Regions from separate parts of the Afipia sp. GW822-FHT04G07 genome, predicted to be linked through region 1. Evidence: predicted binding sites of a transcription regulator. Region 1 holds the regulator's gene; the other holds the start of a gene.
What was found. The regulator LexA, encoded in region 1, represses DNA repair genes until DNA is damaged. The targets are predictions, from matches to a motif close to TGTTCNNNNTGTGTTCNG.
Positions count from the first base shown of each region.

Region 2: AC1RKJ_RS13465 (YifB family Mg chelatase-like AAA ATPase) is a predicted target of LexA. The motif match lies at 6,848-6,865, and genes of this name have one in related genera.

Region 1 is NZ_JBXAMP010000001.1:213,015-222,837, reverse strand. Features, by position in the region: gene AC1RKJ_RS01070 (peptidylprolyl isomerase) at 1-1,627, shown strand, start outside; gene trpD (anthranilate phosphoribosyltransferase) at 1,668-2,681, shown strand; gene trpC (indole-3-glycerol phosphate synthase TrpC) at 2,695-3,516, shown strand; gene moaC (cyclic pyranopterin monophosphate synthase MoaC) at 3,518-4,036, shown strand; gene AC1RKJ_RS01050 (molybdopterin molybdotransferase MoeA) at 4,213-5,421, shown strand; gene lexA (transcriptional repressor LexA) at 5,588-6,301, shown strand; gene AC1RKJ_RS01040 (ComEC/Rec2 family competence protein) at 6,312-8,591, opposite strand; gene AC1RKJ_RS01035 (glutamine--tRNA ligase/YqeY domain fusion protein) at 8,687-9,823, opposite strand, start outside.
Region 2 is NZ_JBXAMP010000001.1:2,754,918-2,764,740, reverse strand. Features, by position in the region: gene AC1RKJ_RS13500 (penicillin-binding protein activator) at 6-1,187, opposite strand; gene rsmI (16S rRNA (cytidine(1402)-2'-O)-methyltransferase) at 1,388-2,338, shown strand; gene AC1RKJ_RS13490 (YraN family protein) at 2,328-2,795, shown strand; gene gshB (glutathione synthase) at 2,881-3,822, shown strand; gene AC1RKJ_RS13480 (hypothetical protein) at 3,930-4,772, shown strand; gene AC1RKJ_RS13475 (MBL fold metallo-hydrolase) at 4,925-5,893, shown strand; gene AC1RKJ_RS13470 (hypothetical protein) at 5,959-6,624, opposite strand; gene AC1RKJ_RS13465 (YifB family Mg chelatase-like AAA ATPase) at 6,913-8,451, shown strand; gene AC1RKJ_RS13460 (hypothetical protein) at 8,625-9,089, shown strand; gene AC1RKJ_RS13455 (ATP-binding protein) at 9,226-9,823, shown strand, end outside.

The DNA.
Region 1 (9,823 bases):
AGTCATCGCCGACGCAGCCCTCGACGAAGACGCCCGCCGCCTGGGCCTTGGACAATCGGACGCCGACGTGGCGCGCATGATTTCCAACGACCCGAATTTCAAGGGCGTCGATGGCAAGTTCGATCAGGAGCGCTTCGTGCAGACTATCCGCCAGTTCGGCTATACCGAGCAGCGCTATGTCTCCGAGCAGCGCCGCCGCCTGCTGCGCAACCAGATCACCAGCACGGTGGTCTCTGGACTTGAGCCGACCAAGACCCAGCTTGACGCACTGGTCCGCTTCCAGAACGAACAGCGCTCGGCCGACTACCTGCGGCTGACCTCGGCTCAGGCCGGCACCATCGCGCCTCCCTCGCCCGAGGCACTGGCCGCCTATTTCGAAGACCGCAAGCAGTTGTTCAGGGCACCGGAGTTTCGCAAGATCGCCGTGCTGACGTTGACGCCGGACGACCTTGCGAAGTGGATCAACGTCAGCGACGACGACGCCAAGAAGATTTTTGAACAGCGCAAAGAGCGTTACGCGACGCCGGAACGCCGGCAGGTGTTCCAGATTCCGTTCCCGAACGCCGACGAGGCGAAAGCCGCGCGCGACCGCATCGCCGCCGGAACGTCGTTCGAGGACATCGCCAAGGAGCGCAATCTCACCCCAAGCGACATCGACCTCGGCAACGTGACGCGGGCCGCCATCAGCGATGCCGCGATCGCGGATGCCGCTTTCGGACTCACACCGGACTCCGTCAGTCAGCCGGTCAAGGGCACGCTGGTCACCGCGCTGCTGAAGGTCACGAAAGTCGAGCCCGGCACCAACCCGACCTATGACAGCGTAGCGGCGACGATCAAGCGCGAGATCGCGCTGGAGCGCGCGCGGGCGCAGTTGCAGGACCTGCACAACAAGATCGAGGACGAGCGCGGCGGCGGATCGAACATCGCCGAAGCGGCTCAGAAACTCGGGCTCAAGGCCGTCACCATCGAAGCTGTCGACCGCTCCGGCCGCGGGCTCGACGGCAAGCCGGTGACAGGCCTGCCGCAAGGCATCGACATCACGACACCTGCCTTTGCCAGCAACATCGGCGTCGAGAACGAGCCGGTCCAGTACAACGGCGGCGAACTCTGGTTCGACGTCCTCGGCATCACGCCGTCGCGCGACCGGCCGCTCGACGAAGTGAAGGAACAGGTCGAGACACGCTGGCGCGACGAACAGGTCTCGACCCGTCTTCGCACCAAGGCCGCCGAGATCGTCGAGAAACTGAACAAGGGCGCCGCGTTCGACGCGGAAGCGACTGCTGCCGGCGTCAAAGTCGAAAAGGCCACCCTCTTCCGGCGCGACGCGGACCCGAAGAACGTGCCCGAACGGCTAGTCGCAGCCGCGTTCCGCACGCCGAAGGACGGCGTGGGACAGGTCGAAGGCAACGGCGCCAGCGAGTGGATCGTGTTCAAGGTCACCGACGTGGTCGTGCCGCCGGTCGATCTCGCATCCGATGACGTGAAGAAGCTGAAGGAAAATCTCCAGCGCGCGGAAATGGAAGAGCAGATCGCCGCCTATGTCGCCAAGCTGGAGGCCGAGATCGGCGTCACGATCAACCAGAACGCGTTTGCAGTCGCGACAGGTGCGGCGGCCGCCGCTCAATAGTAAGCTCATCGGCGAACGTCACATCAGGCAAGCCTCGATTATGGACAATCTGAAAGCGATCATCGGAAAAGCCGCCACCGGCGCGGCCCTGTCGCGCGACGAGGCGGCGACCGCGTTCGACCGCATGATGTCCGGCGAAGCGACGCCGTCGCAGATGGGCGGCCTGCTGATGGCGCTGCGCGTGCGCGGCGAAACCATCGACGAGATCACCGGTGCGGTCTCCGCCATGCGCGCCAAGATGCTGACCGTGAAAGCGCCGGCTGACGCGGTTGATATCGTCGGCACCGGCGGCGACGGATCGGGCTCGGTCAATGTCTCGACCTGCGCGTCGTTCATTCTGGCAGGCGCCGGCGTGCCGGTCGCCAAGCACGGCAACCGCGCGCTGTCGTCGAAATCAGGCTCCGCCGATGCGCTGGCCGCACTGGGCGTCAAGATCGACATCACGCCCGCAGAGGTCGGCCGCTGCATCGCCGAGGCGGGAATCGGTTTCATGTTCGCGCCGACGCATCATCCGGCGATGAAGAACGTCGGACCCACGCGCGTCGAACTTGCCACCCGCACCATTTTCAATCTGCTGGGACCGCTCTCCAATCCCGCTGGCGTCAAACGGCAGATGGTCGGCGTATTCTCGAAACAGTGGGTGCAGCCGCTGGCGCAGGTGCTGAAAAATCTCGGCGCGGAATCGGTTTGGGTCGTGCACGGCTCGGACGGCCTCGACGAGATCACCCTCACCGGCCCGACCTTTGTCGCAGCCCTCGAGAACGGCAACATCCGCACCTTCGAGGTTGCGCCCGAGGACGGCGGACTGCCGCACGCCACGGCTGAGGAACTCAGAGGCGGCGACGCCGAAGCCAACGCCAAGGCGCTGCGCGATGTGCTCGAAGGCAAGCGGGGCGCGTATCGCAATGTCGCGCTCCTGAACGCCGCCGCAGCACTCGTGGTCGCGGGCAAGGCAAAGGACCTCAAGGAAGGCGTTGCGCTCGGTACCAAGGCGCTGGACACTGGCGCGGCTCTCGACAGGCTGAAGCGCCTTGTCGCAGTCTCCAATGCTTGAGGAGCAACTGCCCTTGTCCGATATCCTCGACAAGATTGAAACCTACAAGCGCGAGGAAATCGCCGCAGCGAAGCGTGCGCTTCCGCTCGCCGAAATCGAGGCGCGTGCGAAGGCCGCTCCCGCGCCGCGCGGCTTCGTCAACGCCATCCGCGAAAAACATGCCCGCGGCGATTACGCGCTGATCGCGGAGATCAAGAAGGCCTCGCCGTCGAAGGGGCTCATTCGCGCGGATTTCGATCCGCCAGTTCTGGCGAAAGCCTATGAGGCCGGCGGCGCAGCATGTCTCTCGGTACTGACGGACACGCCGTCGTTCCAGGGCTCGCTCGCGTTCATGGTCGCAGCACGCGCAGCGGTCTCGCTGCCGGTGCTGCGCAAGGATTTCATGTACGACACCTATCAGGTGGCCGAGGCCCGCGCGCACGGCGCAGACTGCATCCTGATCATCATGGCCGCGCTCGACGATGCCGCGGCGAAGGATATCGAGGACGCGGCGTTCGCCCATGGCATGGACGTGCTGCTCGAAGTTCACAATCGCGAAGAACTCGATCGCGCGCTGACGCTGCGTTCGCCCCTGCTCGGCGTCAACAACCGCAACCTGCGCACATTCGAGACGACACTCGCCACCAGCGAAGAACTCGCGCCGCTGATTCCGAAGGATCGCATCAGCGTCGGTGAAAGCGGGATTTTCGCGCCTCAGGATCTTGCACGCCTCGAAAAGGTCGGCATGTCGACCTTTCTCGTCGGCGAAAGCCTGATGCGGCAGGCCGACGTCGCGGCCGCCACGCGCACGCTGCTCGCGCGCGACGGCGCGCAGCGCGCCACCGGGACGCGCTGACGTGGCCAAAAAATCCAGGACAAAGTCAAAGACAAAAGCAGGCTCCGCCCTCACCCACATCGACGCCAAGGGCGAGGCCCGCATGGTGGATGTTTCGGCAAAGCCCGACACCGAGCGCGTGGCGGTGGCCGAGGGCCATGTCGTCATGACCCGCAAGACGCTCGATCTGATCGTGAAGGGCAACGCCACCAAGGGCGACGTGCTCGGCACCGCGCGCGTCGCCGGAATCATGGCGGCGAAGCGCACCTCCGATCTCATTCCGCTCTGTCATCCGCTGGCGCTCTCGAAAGTCACTATCGACATCACGCCCGACACCAAGCTGCCCGGCTGCCGCGTGCGCGCGACGGTGAAGGTCAAGGGCCCCACCGGCGTGGAGATGGAAGCGCTGACCGCCGTGTCGGTGGCGTGTCTCACGATCTACGACATGGTGAAGGCCGTCGAGCGCGGCATTCATGTCGAAGGCGTTCGCCTCGTCGAGAAAAAGGGCGGCAAGTCCGGCCATTATCTCGCCGACTACTAGTGGTCCGGTTTTAACATTCGCACCCCGTTTCAGCAGGCCTTTATGCGAATGTTAAAACCAAAGGACCACTAGCAAATATAGACTTCGAGTGGAGTTTCGGATTTGACATTCGCTTTGCGTACTCGCTGCGGGGTGGAAGCGAATGTCAAATCCACTCCACTCGTAAGGAGCGTCCCATGGCGCTGATGCCGGTCGCCGAAGCCTATGCCGCCGTCCTCAAGGACGCAGCCGCGCTTCCCGAAGAAATGGCCGCGCTGAACGACGCGTTTCATCGCACGCTGTCCCGTGACATCGCAGCATTGCGCACCCAGCCGCCGGCCGACATGTCGGCGATGGACGGATATGCGGTTCGCGCCGCCGATGCTGTTTCGGGCGCACGCCTGAAAGTCATTGGCGAAGTCGCCGCCGGCCGCCCGTTCAATGCGACCGTCGGCGCGGAACAAGCCGCGCGCATTTTCACCGGCGGCGTGATCCCGGCCGGGACCGACGCCGTGATCATTCAGGAAGACACCGCGCGCGACGGCGACACCGTGATCGTGAACGAGGCCATCGCGGCGGGAAAAAACATCCGGCCGGCGGGCATCGATTTCCGCGAAGGCGAAACAGGGCTGCGGCGAGGATCGCTCCTGACCGATCGTGCGCTTGCGCTGGCCGCGAGCATGAATCATCCGCAACTGCCGGTGCATCGTCGCCCAAGAGTCGCGATCCTCGCGACCGGGGATGAACTGGTCGTGCCGGGCACAAAGCCCGCGCCGGGCCAGATCGTCCACAGCAACGTGTTCGCGCTGATCGCGCTCGCGCGCAACGAAGGCGCGGACCCCATCGATCTCGGCATCGCGCGCGATACACTCGAGTCGACAACCGACGCCATCCGGCGTGCGCGCGATCTCGGCGTCGATGTTCTTGTGACCACCGGCGGCGCTTCCGTCGGCGACCATGATCTCGTTCAGACTGCGCTGAAAGCCGAAGGCGTCGACATGGCTTTCTGGAAAATCGCGCTGCGGCCCGGAAAGCCGATGATGCACGGACGCCTCGGGCCGATGCGCGTGCTCGGCCTGCCCGGCAACCCGGTGTCATCCTATGTCTGCGCCTTCCTGTTTCTGGTGCCGCTCATCCGCGCGCTGTCGGGACGAACCCAGGTCGATCATGTCCTGGAGCGGGCCGTGCTGGGGCGCGAGCTGCCAGCCAACGACAAGCGGCAGGATCATCTGCGGGCAAGGGTTACAACCGGCGGCGACGGCGTGCCCGTCGCAACCTCGGTAGGCCCTCAGGACAGTTCTCTGGTGGGCAATCTGGCGGCGGCGGATGCGCTCATCGTCCGCCCACCCTTCGCACCAGCGGCCCCTGCCGGCTCGCCCTGCACGATCCTCCGGCTTCCCAACTAAAGCTCCCCGTCGTTGACGTGAAATTAAGGGGTTGCGGAACACATATGGAACAGATAGTGTTCGTTCATGATTTGTTTCGAGTGACTCGCAACTCCTGATTGGCCGTCCAACGGCCCGTATCCAGAGAGGCGCGGCATCGGAGCAAAGGCGATCGGGGACCAGATAGATGCTGACACGCAAACAATACGAGCTTCTGCGCTTTATCAACGAGCGGCTGAAGGAAGCTGGTGTTCCGCCCTCGTTCGACGAAATGAAGGACGCGCTGGACTTGCGCTCCAAGTCCGGCATCCACCGGCTGATCACGGCTCTTGAGGAACGCGGCTTCATCCGCAGGCTCGCCAACCGTGCCCGCGCGATTGAAGTCATCAAACTGCCGGAGCTTGGGAATTCGGGTGCCGGCGGCAACGGCCGTCGCGGCTTCACCCCCAGTGTCATCGAGGGCAACCTCGGCAAGGTCCGCAGCAGCGGCTCCGCCGGCCACGAGGACGATACGAACTTCCCGGTTTCCGTGCCGGTCATGGGACGGATCGCGGCCGGTACGCCCATCGAGGCGCTCCAGACCCGCAGCCACACCATCAGCCTGCCGCCCGACATGCTCGGGTCGGGCGAACACTACGCCCTCGAAGTGCGCGGCGATTCCATGATGGAAGCCGGTATTCTCGACGGCGACACCGTGCTGATCCAGCGCAACGACAGCGCCGACACTGGCGACATCGTGGTCGCGCTGATCGACGAGGAAGAAGCCACACTGAAGCGTTTCCGGCGACGCGGCGCATCCATTGCGCTTGAGCCTGCCAACTCGGCCTATGAAGTCCGGATCCTGCCGCCCAACCGCGTGCGCATTCAGGGCAAGCTGATCGGTCTGCTCCGGAAGTATTGAGCCTCGAGAATTAATCGTCCGGCTGGAGGTCGCTTTCGGCGGGCGTCGCATCGACGGAGCGCGCCGGGACATTCGGCCGAGACGCTGGAGCCTGTGGCTCATCCTCCGCAACTGCCGCAGACCAAGGGCGATCGACGCCGCGCGGCCTGATGGCTGTGACGGCATAGCCTTCGGCGGTCTTGCGCAAGGCGAGCGTCCCGCGCCTGCGCAGCGTGTCCTGATCCAGCACCGTGGCCGCGCAACCGGCCGGTGGTTGCCGCAACGTCACGATCACGGCGGCGCGCGCACAGTCGTCCGCGAAAGCTCCAGGTTTCAGCGTGAGAGCGACGGTGGCGCCGCCTTCCGCCTGCACCACGCATCCCGCATTGTCGCAGGACACACCATCTACCAGCGACGGATCGGCCGCCGTGCGGGTATCGGCATCGGCGGCGAGCCATTCGCGCGACAGGAAAGCATCCTTGCCGGTGCGCATCAGGCGCAGCCTGCCATCCTTGCCGCGTACCCCGACGGTGTGCCCATCGCCAGCCACGAGAATATCCGGCTGCGGTGTTGTCAGCGCCCACGCCGTTGCGAGCACGATCAGCCCCGCTCCTACCCAGCGCAGCGGCGTCCGCAACAGACCGAGCACGATGATGCCCGCGCTCATTACCGCCAATGGCCCGGTCCCGAACGCCGCAAGCCGCCCGATGGCGCCCGGCAATGCCGCGACCCATTGCGCCACCGCCATCATCCAGCCGATGCCGACATCCATCAGCCGCCAGAACACGCCGTCGAAGCCGAACGGCATGGCGAGCAGCCCCAACAATCCGGCCGGCATCACCAGCACCGAGACAACCGGCATCGCCGCGAGATTGGCCAGCACCCCGTAGGGCGTCACGCGATGAAAGTGAAATGCCGCGTAAGGCATCGTCGCAAATCCCGCGACCAGCGACGCCAGCGCCAGCATCGTGATCTCGCGGCCGCCCCACAACGCGGCGCGCGCCACCTGCGTATTGTCCGGCGACGCGAACAGGTTCGGCATCCCGAGTTGGACCAGCGCCACGAGTCCGAGCGTCGCCGCGAACGACATCTGGAAACTCGGATGCACCAGCGCCTCCGGTGCGATCAGCAGCACGATCATCGCCGCCACCGCAAGCGTGCGGAACGTGATGGCGCGGCGGTCCACCATCACCGCGATCAGCACCACCGCCGTCATGAAGAACGATCGTTGCGTCGCAACCTCCGCGCCCGACAACAGCAGATAGAACAACGCCGCGACGAAGGCCGCCGCCGCCGACCATTTCTTGATCGGGAACGTCACCGTTAATCCGGGAAACAGCGCGAGCAGCGCACGCACCGCGAAGAACACGACGCCCGCCACCACCGCCATGTGATAGCCGGAGATCGACAGCACATGGCCAAGCCCGGAGATAAACATGGCGTCGTTCACCGGCGTGGAAATCGCGTCGCGGCGTCCGGTGAGCAGCGCCGTTGCAATGGCGCGTGAATCGCCGGTGAGGACGCTGCGAATCCGCGCGTCGATTGCATCGCGCATCCCCTGCATCGTCGCGGCATAACGCAGATATGTGCCGCCGCTGCGCGGCGCCTCGATGGTCTTGATCGCGCCCATCGCGAATCCGGATGCGCCGATCCCGGCGAAATACATGTCGCGGCCAAAATCGTAACTGCCGGGGCGCAGCGGCGACAGCGGCGGCAGTAGCCGCGCCTTCAGCTCAACAAAACTGCCGACCGCAGGCGCAGTGCCTTTCTTGACCGACAGCCGCACACGTTCGAGTTTGATTTCGCTGCGCGGAGCTTCCATCTCTTCCACGCGCAGTACGAAGCGATCGGTGCGCTCGCGCTCATCGCGGGTTTCGACAAAGCCCTTCATCGTCACGGCGAACATCGGACGCGCCAGCACGCCATGCGCGACCCGGGCGGTCTTGAGCGCGGCCGTCGCGAAGCCCGCGGCGAGCGCGGCCAGCATTACCACCGCCGGAAACATCGGGTGCCTACGCGCGAGGAACGCGGCGATGCAGAGGACGGCTGCAGTCACGGCGGCAACGGACGCGACCGGCTCGCGATCCGCTGCGAAATACGCCGCGATTCCTGTGCCGAACGCGACCGGCACCCAGGGCAGCAACCGCCCCGGTCCCGCTTCGGCGCGCAACCAGCTTTTCAGGATACCGATCCACGACGACCAGAGACCCGCGCCGCTTTCGGCGGCTGAGCCGGCCTGCGCAGCACCCCGCGGCGGCCAGGTGGTCACCCGGCCTTGTGTGCGCCGCTGATCGTTGTCCCGGCTGGCCATCGCGCCGCCCCGCCCGCGCGTCCCCGCGATCGGATGCTACCTGACGGTGCATCAAAAGGGACAGCGGAACGGATGCAGAATGCGCGACTATATCTTCACGCTTCGGATGCAACCTTGGCCCAGGTGTCGCGCAATCCAACGGTGCGGTTGAACACCAGCTTGCCGGGCGTGGAGTCGCGGTCGCGGCAGAAGTATCCCTGCCGCTCGAACTGCATCGTGCCGGGATCGTTCGCGCCGGCCAGCGACGGTTCGACCATCGCCGTCACGACCTCGAGCGAGTCCGGATTGATCTGTGACGCGAAGTTGGCGGCGTCGGGCTGCTGCGCCGAGAACAGAAGATTGTAGAGCCTCACCTCAGCCGGCACTGCGTCCGACGCGGCGACCCAGTGGATCGTCCCCTTCACCTTGCGGCCGTCGGGCGCGTTGCCGCCCCGGGTTTCTGGGTCGTAGGTGCAGCGCAGTTCGATCACTTCGCCCGCGGCATTCTTGATGACGTCGCGGCAGGTGATGAAATAGCCGTAGCGCAGCCTCACCTCTTTGCCCGGTGCAAGCCGGAAAAACTTTTTTACCGGCGTTTCCATGAAGTCGTCGTGCTCGATGTAAATTTCACGCCCGAACGGAATCTGCCGCGATCCCAATGCCGGCACCTCCGGATGATTGACGGCGTCGAGATGTTCGACCTGCCCTTCCGGATAATTTTCGATCACCACCTTGAGCGGACGCAGCACGGCCATGCGGCGCGGCGCGCTCTTGTTGAGCGTCTCGCGGACCACGAAGTCGAACATGCCGATGTCCACGGTGCTGTTCGCCTTGGCGACACCGATCCGCTTCACGAATTCACGCAGCGCTTCCGCCGGCACGCCACGTCGCTGCAAACCCGCAAGCGTCGGCATGCGCGGATCGTCCCAGCCGGTGACATGCCCGCCACGCACCAGTTCCGTCAGCACGCGCTTGGACAGCAGCGTGTGGGTGACATTGAGACGCGCGAATTCGTACTGCCGCGGGCGCGACGGCACCGGAAGATTCTCGATGAACCAGTCGTAGAGCGGCCGATGATCGGCGAATTCCAGCGTGCAGATCGAATGGGTGACGTGCTCGATGGCGTCGGACTGGCCATGCGCGAAATCGTAGCTCGGATAGATTGTCCACGCCCCCCCGGTGCGCGGATGATGCGCGTGCAGGATGCGATAGAGCACGGGATCGCGCAGGTTGATGTTGCCTGACGTCATGTC
Region 2 (9,823 bases), 2.5 Mb from region 1:
AGTTATTACGCCCCGAAACTCTTCGGCGATCCGGCGACGGTCTGCCCACCGCCCGGCGTCACCCGCATCACCGCAAGGCCGCGCTCGTTGGTGCCGTCGCTGCGGAAACGAAACAGTCCGTCGATGCCCGCGAAACCCGACGAATTGGTCAGTACATCCGGCGAAAACCGCTGCCCGCCCTGCGTCCGCGCCAGTGCCGCGACCAGCGCAACGCCGTCATAGGCCAGCGTCGCGGTGCGTACCGGATCTCCGCCGTACTTGGCGCGATAGCGGGTTGAAAAACTTCGGAAGCCCGACGGGTCCGGCGCTGCATAAAGCCCGCCACGCAGATTGGCGTTGGCGAACACGCGCGGATTGTCCCACAGGCCGGTGCCCAGCAATTGCAGGCGTTTGAGATCGGCGCCGTTTGCCGCAAGCGCATCGGCAACGCCGACAACGGAATCGCCGTCGTCGGCAAGCAGCAGCGAATCCGCGGCTGTCAATGACGCGCCGAACGTGCGCGCGGAGGCCGCGGGATCGCCGCTGTATTTTTCGAACGCGACGATACGGCCACCCTTGCGGGCCACCGCCTGCTTGAAGGCCGCCTCCACCACGTTGCCGTAGGCATTCTCAGGCAGGAACGCGGCGAAGGATCGCTTGCCGGTGCTTGCCGCGTAATCGACGATGCGGTTGACGTCGGATTCCGGCAGGAAGCTCAAAAGATAAACGCCACGACCCGCGACACTCGAATCGGTCGAGAACGCGATCAGGGATACACCCTTGGTCCGCGTCAGTTGTGCTGCGGCAGGAACCGACGGCGCGAACAATGGCCCCAGAACGATCTCGGCGCCTTCGTCGAGCGCCTGCTGTGCGCCTTGCTGCGCCCCCTGCGCCGTGCCGGCATCATCCTTGATGAGAAGCTGGATGTTGGGATTCTGGAATTCGGCGAGTGCCAGTTCCGCCGCGTTGCGCATCGACTGCGCGGCGACCCCCGCATTGCCCGATGCGGACAACGGCAACAGCAAGCCGACCTTGACCTGACCAGAACCGACGGCCGATGGCTGTTGCTGCGGCCCCGCAGGCTGCTCGCCGCCGGAAAACGGCGACCCAGCACAGCCCGCGATAAGCGGCGCACCCAGAATGAGGCCGACAGCGCTCCGGCGGGTCGCGCCGGTGCGTGGAGGCTTTGAATTGAACGGCGCAACCATCGTATTTCTTCCGTCAGGTCCGTCCGGAGGAGCCCGGGTCTTCGTCCTCAGGATCGTCTGGAAGGGGATTCAGGCATATTGTCGGCCATAAGTTAACTAAAACAAAAGCATTTCCGCGAGGACCGGTAAGGAAAGACCGCGATTGTATAGTTTGCAGTTGCGAACAAGACGAAGCGATCCATCGGCGCTAGATTGTCCGGATGCGCGCCAAGAATGTTCCCACCTCCTCGCCCGACCGATCTCCCGACAGTCCCGTTCGCACCTTCACGGTCGCCGGGCAACTCGTGAACGCGCCGAAAGCCGCTCCGGGCCTTTATCTGGTCGCAACGCCGATCGGCAATCTCGGCGACATCACATTGCGCGCACTGGAAACGCTCGCGGGCGTCGACGTGGTCGCCTGCGAGGACACCCGCATCACGCGGCGGCTGATCGAACGATTCTCCATCGCGGCATCCCTGATTCAGTATCACGAACACAACGCGGCGGTGGCGCGGCCGAAGATTCTGGAGAAGCTCGCGCAAGGCGCATCCATCGCGCTGGTATCCGACGCCGGCACGCCGCTGATTTCGGATCCCGGATTCAAACTGGTGCGCGAGGTCAGCGCGGCGGGCTTCAACGTCATCGCGTTGCCCGGGCCGTCGTCGGTGCTGGCGGCGCTTTCGGTCGCGGCGCTGCCGACCGACCGGTTTTTCTTCGAGGGATTCCTGCCGTCGAAACAAGTCGCCCGCCGCACACGCCTCACCGAACTGGCGCGCATCGACGCCACGCTGGTGATGTTTGAGAGCGGCGCCCGGGTGCAGGATTCCCTGCACGATCTCGCAAGTATCATGGGCGAGCGCGAAGCCGCGATCTGCCGCGAGATGACCAAGCTGCATGAGGAGGTGCGTCGCGCGACGGTCACCGAACTCGCGGCGGTGGCGGACGAGCTTGAGACGCGCGGCGAATTCGTGCTGGTGATCGGTCCGCCCGCGGCCGACGCCGGGCTGATGACCGACGACGCGCTCGACGACCTGTTGCGATCGTCGCTGGCGCGCGGCAGCGTCAAGGACGCCGTCGCTCATGCCGTCGAAGTCTCCGGACGGCCGCGCCGCGAGATTTATGCGCGTGCGCTCGAATTCGCGAAAGAAAAGCGGAGCGGCGATGACGACTGACGATCCGCCATCACCGGCTTCGCGAACACTCAAACGCCGTGGCACCATCGCGCCAACGGGTTCAGCGCCCGAGGATCGCACCGCAAAGACTCCTTCGCCCGCGCGCGTCGCGGCGTTTCAGACTGGAATTTCCGCCGAAAGCAAAGCCTGCGTCTACCTGATCGCCAAGGGCTACCGTATTCTGGCGCGGCGATTTCGCACGCCCTACGGCGAGATCGACGTCGTGGCGCGACGGCGCGGCCTACTGGCCTTTATCGAGGTGAAGGCGCGCGCCACGCTCGATGACGCCGCCTATTCGGTGACGCCGCGACAGCAGCAGCGCATCATCGCGGCGGCGCAAGCCTGGCTGATGACGCATCCCGAACACGCCGATTTCGACATACGGTTCGACGCCGTCTTGATTGCACCGAAACATCTGCCAAGGCATCTGATGGCGGCATTCGACGCCAGCACGTGACCAGCAGGGTTGCGTGGATTTGTTCTGGAAAGATACCTCCAAATCGACCAGATTGCCGCCGCAAGTCAACAAACGGAATTAGAGCATGAAGCTGAAAGTCGCCGTCCAGATGGACCCCATCGCGCGGATCAACATTCGCGGCGACTCGACGTTTGCCCTGTTGCTTGAAGCGCAAAAGCGCGGCCATGCGCTGTCGTATTACACGCCTGAAAAACTGTCCCTGAAGGGCAAGCAACTGGTCGCGAGCGTACAGCCGCTGACGGTTCGCGATCAGGAAGGCGATCACTTTACCCTGGGTGACGCCAGCCGCGTCGATCTGGAATCCTTCGACGTGGTTTTGCTGCGGCAGGATCCGCCGTTCGACCTCGCCTATATCACCACCACGCATTACCTTGAGCGCATCCATCCGAAAACGCTCGTGGTGAACAATCCGGCCAGCGTGCGCAACGCCCCCGAAAAGATTTTCGTGATGGAGTTCGCCGACCTGATGCCGCCGACTCTCATTTCGCGTGACAAGGACGAGATCAACGCATTCCGCGCCGAGCAAGGCGACGTGGTGATGAAGCCGCTTTACGGCCATGGCGGCGCGGCGGTGTTTCGCGTCACGCCGCAGGACATGAATTTCGGCTCGCTCTACGACATGTTCGCGGTGACGTTCCGCGAGCCGTGGGTGATCCAGCGCTTCCTTCCTGAAGTGAAGCACGGCGACAAGCGCATCATTCTGGTCGATGGTGAATTCGCGGGCGCCGTCAATCGCGTGCCGGCGGCGGACGATCTGCGGTCCAACATGGTGCGCGGCGGGGCCGCAAAGGCGACCGACTTGTCGCCGCGCGAGCGCGAAATCTGCGAGCGGCTGAAGCCCGCCCTGCGCGAACGCGGCCTGCTGTTCGTCGGCATCGACGTGATTGACGGCCATCTGACGGAAATCAACGTCACCTCGCCGACCGGCATCCGCGCCATCGCAAAGCTCGGCGGCCCCGATGTGGCAGCGAAAATCTGGGATGTCATCGCAGCCAAGCGTGCGTGATGCGAGCCTGTCATTTAATCAATTGCTGACCACTTTCTGCCAATTTGATTGACGGACCCGGATCCGCGGCTGATCAAACTGCGGTTTTGCACCGGACGGTTGCTTGAATGGCGCTTGAAGTTTTCAACGGCACATCGATTCCACGCGAGCTGGCGACAGCCGCGATGGAATTTCTGTGGGCGAAGTGGAAAACTCTCAACGATACCAACGAATTGACGGTCCAGCGCCTGACCGAGGAATGCAGCTACAGGCTGCGCGCCAACTCCATCCACATGGTGAGTGTCGGCGACGACTTTGCCTATATCTACGTCGGCGAAGCCATCCAGGCCGCCTCGCCCGAGAAGCTCGGGGGCTGCCTGCTCTCGCAACTGACCAATCCTCTCAAGGATGAGTTCGGCGAGGTCTATCGCCAGGTTGCCAGGCGCATGGCTCCTTCCTTTATCCGTTACACGGGCGGGCGCTCGCAGAGCGGCCAGGTCTGGCAGCGGCTGGTGCTGCCGATCAGGATCACCGAAAGCACCGTGATGCTGGTGATCTATTCGGAATTGATCAGCTATCAGCTCGAAGTCTATGAGCATTTGTTCCGCACCGCGCCGGACGCCATGGTGATCGCGTCGCCGATTACGAATGATGTCGGCCATGCGGTCGACGGCTGGGTCGTGATGATGAACGATCGCGCCCGGCAGCTTCTGAATTTCGACGGCAGTATCGGCAACTTGCGCCTGACCCAACTTCCGCAATTTTCCGGCGTCGATATCTGGGGCCGACTCTACGCACCGAAATCGGCCGCCGCGGTGACGCCGGTGACCACCGCAGAATTCGACGTCGAGATTATGCGTTTTCCGCATGTGTTCGGGCTGCGCCTCTCGCCCAAGCCCGGCAGGCTCGACGCAAACGAAGCGACGCTGGTTCCGGACAGCCGCATCCACGCCCACGCCCGTCAGGATTGATTTCTCTTAGATATCAACTCGAGGCGTCGTCATGCTGCAAACGCATCGCGCGCAAGCGCCCGCTGTTGCGCCGCTCCTTGCCAGCTCGTGGATACCGGCTTCATAATCCGGCCACTGCAGGCGACGAACAACAAAAGCCAATGGAGGAACGCATGACGATCGATGTTTCGCGACGATCTCTCCTTGCTCTCGGTGCCGGACTTACTGCAACGATGATGAGCCGTGACGCGCTGGCGCGTGCGCCAAAGCTCGGTACGCAGGCTCCCTACTTTCATCGCTTCAAGCTCGGCGGCGCGGAGGTGACGGTGGTGTCCGACGGGCCGCTTCCGCTCGGTGATCCGTCCGGCACGTTCGTCGGCGTGCCCAAGGAAGACGTACAGAAGATGCTGGCGGATAATTTTCTCAGCACCAGCAACGTCATTCTCGAACAGAACGCGCCGATCGTGAATTTCGGAGACCGGGTAGTTCTGTTCGACACCGGCATGGGCACGTCGAAGCTGTTCGGGCCGACGACTGGACGCCTGCAGAAGAGCATCACAGAAGCCGGACTCAAGCCGGAAGACGTCGACGCCATTGTTTGCTCGCATGCCCATATCGATCATATCGGCGGCATCGTCGACGAAGGCGGCAAGCCGCTGTTCCCGAACGCGCAGGTTTACATCAGCCAGGCCGATCTGGACTTCTGGACCGATGAAAAGAAGATGGACGGCCCGCTGAAGGACTTCATCGTTCACGCCCGGAAAAACCTGATGCCGGTGCGCGACCGCATCGTGTTCTTCAAGGACGATCAGGAATTCCTGCCCGGCGTGACCGCCATCGCGGCGCCCGGCCACACCTTCGGCCACCACATGTTCATGATCCAGTCGGAGGGAAAATCGTTCGCCTTCCTCGGCGACCTCACCCACCATCAAGTGCTGCTGCTGGAACGTCCGCGGATGGAGTTCGCCTACGATTCCGATCCCAAGATGGCGGCGGCGACAAGGGTCAAGATGCTCGACATGCTCGCGGCCAACAAGACGGCTGTGATGTCGTATCACTTCGCGTGGCCCGGATACGGCCATGTGGTGAAGACCGGCGACGGCTTCCGCTACATCGCCGAGCCAATGATCATGAACCTCTGAAGATAAAAGCGGCAGCGGGCAAACTGCTCGCTGCCGCGATCCCTCAGTCGAGCCGCACGCAGCTCTCAGCGCGACATCACGCGCACCCCGACAGGCCACATCCGCTCGCCGTCGATCGGACTTGCGCCGATCTCCCACCCGGCACCTCCCCAGACGGCATCGACGGCGCCGAGCAGACCTGAACTGTCGCGCACATAAAAAATATTCGGGAGCGCATCGGTCAGGAGCGTTCCGGGTTCGCCGCTGGCCTGGATTTTCAGCAGACACCACAGATCGGCGAGACGGGTCTCATGCCGATCTTCGAGTTCAGCAATGATGTGGTGATCGCGCGACGGCCGGAGCAGCGTGTGAAACTGAAGCACCGTTTCGCCGTCCGCATCTTCGATCTTGATGACAAAGCGGCGCATGAAGGTCGCACCGAGCCATGCGATCCTGACGTCGGCAGAGGGCGCGATATTTTCCTTGAAGTGCTCGCCCGCCGAAAATTTTTGCGCGCGCGACAATGAAGACGTGGTCGGAGGATCGAGCGGCTCCGCAGCCGGCGCAGGACGCGGACAGTTCACCCTCGCGCCATGGATCAGCCGCTGAGGCCGATGCGCCCTGTTGCTGTGAGCGACCTCGGGATCGTCCGTCCCGGCGACCGCAGCCGATCGGGGGGAAAAATCGTTCGCCAGTATCGCCAGCAGCAACAACAACGTCAGAGGCAGAAACCGGCGAAACAGGCTGGTCATTTTCTTGTTCCTTGAATTCGGGCTACGAAAACAAGGTAAATAGAATTCGGCGCTAGTATATCTATGTATTAATCCTTGGTTAAGGATAAAAGGAAAACTAAAATTGGCAAATATATTCTGATTTATTTTAATCAATACAATTTATACTTGGACGAATATTTCAAAATCGGTGTCACTTTTGGGCCGTGTTTCCAAGCGTCCCTTTCAAAAAGACCGTTCTGCCTGTTCCCTAAATGTTCTTGCGCGTACCTCCGTTCCTGCTAGGCTTTCCCACGGGGCGGGGGAGCTATGGTTCAGCGCGTTTCCACGGTGGCATTTGAAGGCATCGAAGCCCGCGCGGTGGACGTGCAGGTTCAGGTCGCGCCGGGGTTGCCAGCCTTCACCATTGTCGGCCTGCCGGACAAGGCCGTGTCCGAAGCCCGTGAGCGGGTGCGCTCGGCGCTGATTGCGTCAGGTCTTGCGCTGCCGGCGCGGCGAATCACGGTCAATCTCGCACCGGCGGATCTGCCCAAGGAAGGCAGTCACTACGATCTTCCCATCGCGCTCGGGCTGATGGCCGCCATCGGCGCAATCCCGCCTGACGCGCTGTCAGGCTTTACGGTCCTGGGCGAACTCGGTCTCGACGGATCGATCGCGCCCGTTGCGGGCGTGCTGCCGGCCGCCATGGGCGCCAACGCGCGCGACGAGGGATTGATTTGTCCCGCGGCCTGCGGCGCGGAAGCGGCATGGGCCAGCCCCGACATCCAGATCGTGGCGGCGGCATCGCTGATTCAGATCGCCAACCACTTCAAGGGCACGCAAGTCTTGTCGCGTCCCGAACCGAAAATCACCGAGCGGCAGATCGCATCGCTCGACCTTCGCGACATCAAGGGTCAGGAAAGCGCCAAGCGCGCGCTCGAAATCGCCGCGGCCGGCGGCCATCACCTGCTGATGATCGGATCGCCCGGCTCAGGCAAATCCATGCTCGCAGCAAGATTGCCGTCGATCCTGCCGCCACTGTCGCCGGCCGAACTGCTCGAGATTTCGATGATCGCGTCCGTTGCGGGCGAAATCGAAGGCGGCGCGCTGACGGCGCGGCGTCCGTTCCGCGCGCCGCATCACTCGGCCAGCATGGCTGCGCTGACCGGCGGCGGAATCCGCGCCAGGCCCGGCGAGATTTCGCTGGCGCATAACGGCGTTCTGTTTCTCGACGAGTTGCCGGAGTTCGATGCGCGGGTGCTGGATTCGCTGCGTCAGCCGCTGGAGAACGGCGAGATCGCGGTGTCGCGTGCCAATCATCGCGTGACGTATCCGGCGCGCTTCATGCTGGTGGCGGCGATGAATCCCTGCCGCTGCGGTCACGCTTACGAACCCGGCTATTCCTGCAAGCGCGGCCGGATCGATCGCTGCACGGCGGATTATCAGGGACGCATTTCCGGCCCGCTGATGGACCGCATCGATCTGCGGATCGAAGTTCCGGCGGTCGCTGCCTCCGATCTGATTCTGCCCGCGCCTGCGGAAGGCTCTGCGGACGTCGCCGCGCGCGTCGCTGCGGCCCGCGCGATTCAAATCGCACGCTACGGCGCGTTGGGCCTGCCGCATATCCGCACCAACGCGGAAGCACCGGCTGCGATTTTGGAAGAGATCGCGCGGCCCGATGCGCCGGGACAAAAACTGTTGCGCGATGCCGCCGAGACCATGCGGCTGTCGGCGCGCGGCTATCACCGCGTGCTGCGGGTGGCGCGTACGCTTGCCGATCTCGATGGCGCGGACACCATCGGACGACTGCATCTCGCCGAGGCGCTATCCTATCGCGTGCTGGCGGAAGACCTGCGCCGCGCGGCCTGACGCCAAAACCGGTTCCAAGAACAGTTCCAAGAAACGCTTCCGTAACGATCTCTCTTTACACTTCAGGAACCATAAGCGGCCCTGTCGCGGCTGCTGTGGCGCATGATCCGGACCGCCGGTCAGGTGGTCCGCGCGATCCTGTCGTCGGGTCTTGTTGCTGTGAGTGGCGTTCCATGTTGCGTGTGAAAATTCTCGCCTCGGTCGTACCTTTGGTCCTTGCCGGCGTGGTGGCCGGCGGCGAGATCGTTCCGAGCGCGAGACCCTGCATCGCCCTCGGACGCGCCTCGATGCAGATCGCGACCGCGCCCTGGCAGAATCCCCTCCACGTCAGTTTCACCGACAATCCGGCACTTGCGACGGTGCGCGTGCAGATCGTCGACAGCCCCGAAATGGCCGACTTCACCGTGATCGACGACACCCGCACGGCCGACGACGAAAGCTGCGCCGTCACACCCGAGACGTCCTTCGTCAGCATCGCGGATCGCGTCTCCGCGTCGGAACCGGTGATTTACCTGTCGGAAAACGCCGGTGCGGATTACCGGATCTTCGTGCAATCGCGGACCTTCAGCGCGCGCGACGCCGCAGCACTTGTGGTAAGCGCGGGCCGCCGCACGCATCTGGCCGATAGCGCGACGTAATCTCTCGTTAACGTCTCGTTAGCCACGTTTGTATCGGCGCCGACGATCCGCCGGCGCTTCAAACACTTCGAAACATCCTGAACACATTCTTCCGCCGACCGGCCAGACGCGCCTTCCAACAGCGGAGCGGACAACCATGCTGCGGGCTTTACGCATCCGATCGCGACTCCGCCGTCTGGCGCGCCGATATCCTCGAATCAGTTTCATCATCCGCTCCTTCATGATCTTCTCCGCCACCTTCGGCGGGGCTTACGGCTTCATGTCGGGAAGCCGGGGCGAGTCGTCGGGCTACGATCCCCAGGCTTTCGCTATCGGCGCGAGCTTTCTGTTCGCGCTGGCTTGTCTTGCGCTCGCGACGCTGAGCATGCGGATGCGCTGGCTGCGAAAGAAGATGCGCAAGATCGAGATGCACAATGAAGCGCTGGCCGATCGCAACTGGGAACTGAAGGGTTCGGAGGAGCACGCGCGCAGTCTATTCGAATCCCAAAGCGACCTGATCGTCCTGCGCGACAGCGACGGCCTTATCACGTCGGTCAACGACGCCTATTGCACGCTCGCCAACAAGCCGCGGAGTGTCCTGATCGGCACGCGCTTCACGCTGCCGGTATTGGAACAAGGCGCTGCAGCCGTCGAGCCGAACGGAACGCGGGTTCACGACCAGAAGATCGACAGCCCCCTCGGCCCGCGATGGATCGCCTGGCGGGAAGGCCTGATTCGCAGCGACGCCAACCGGC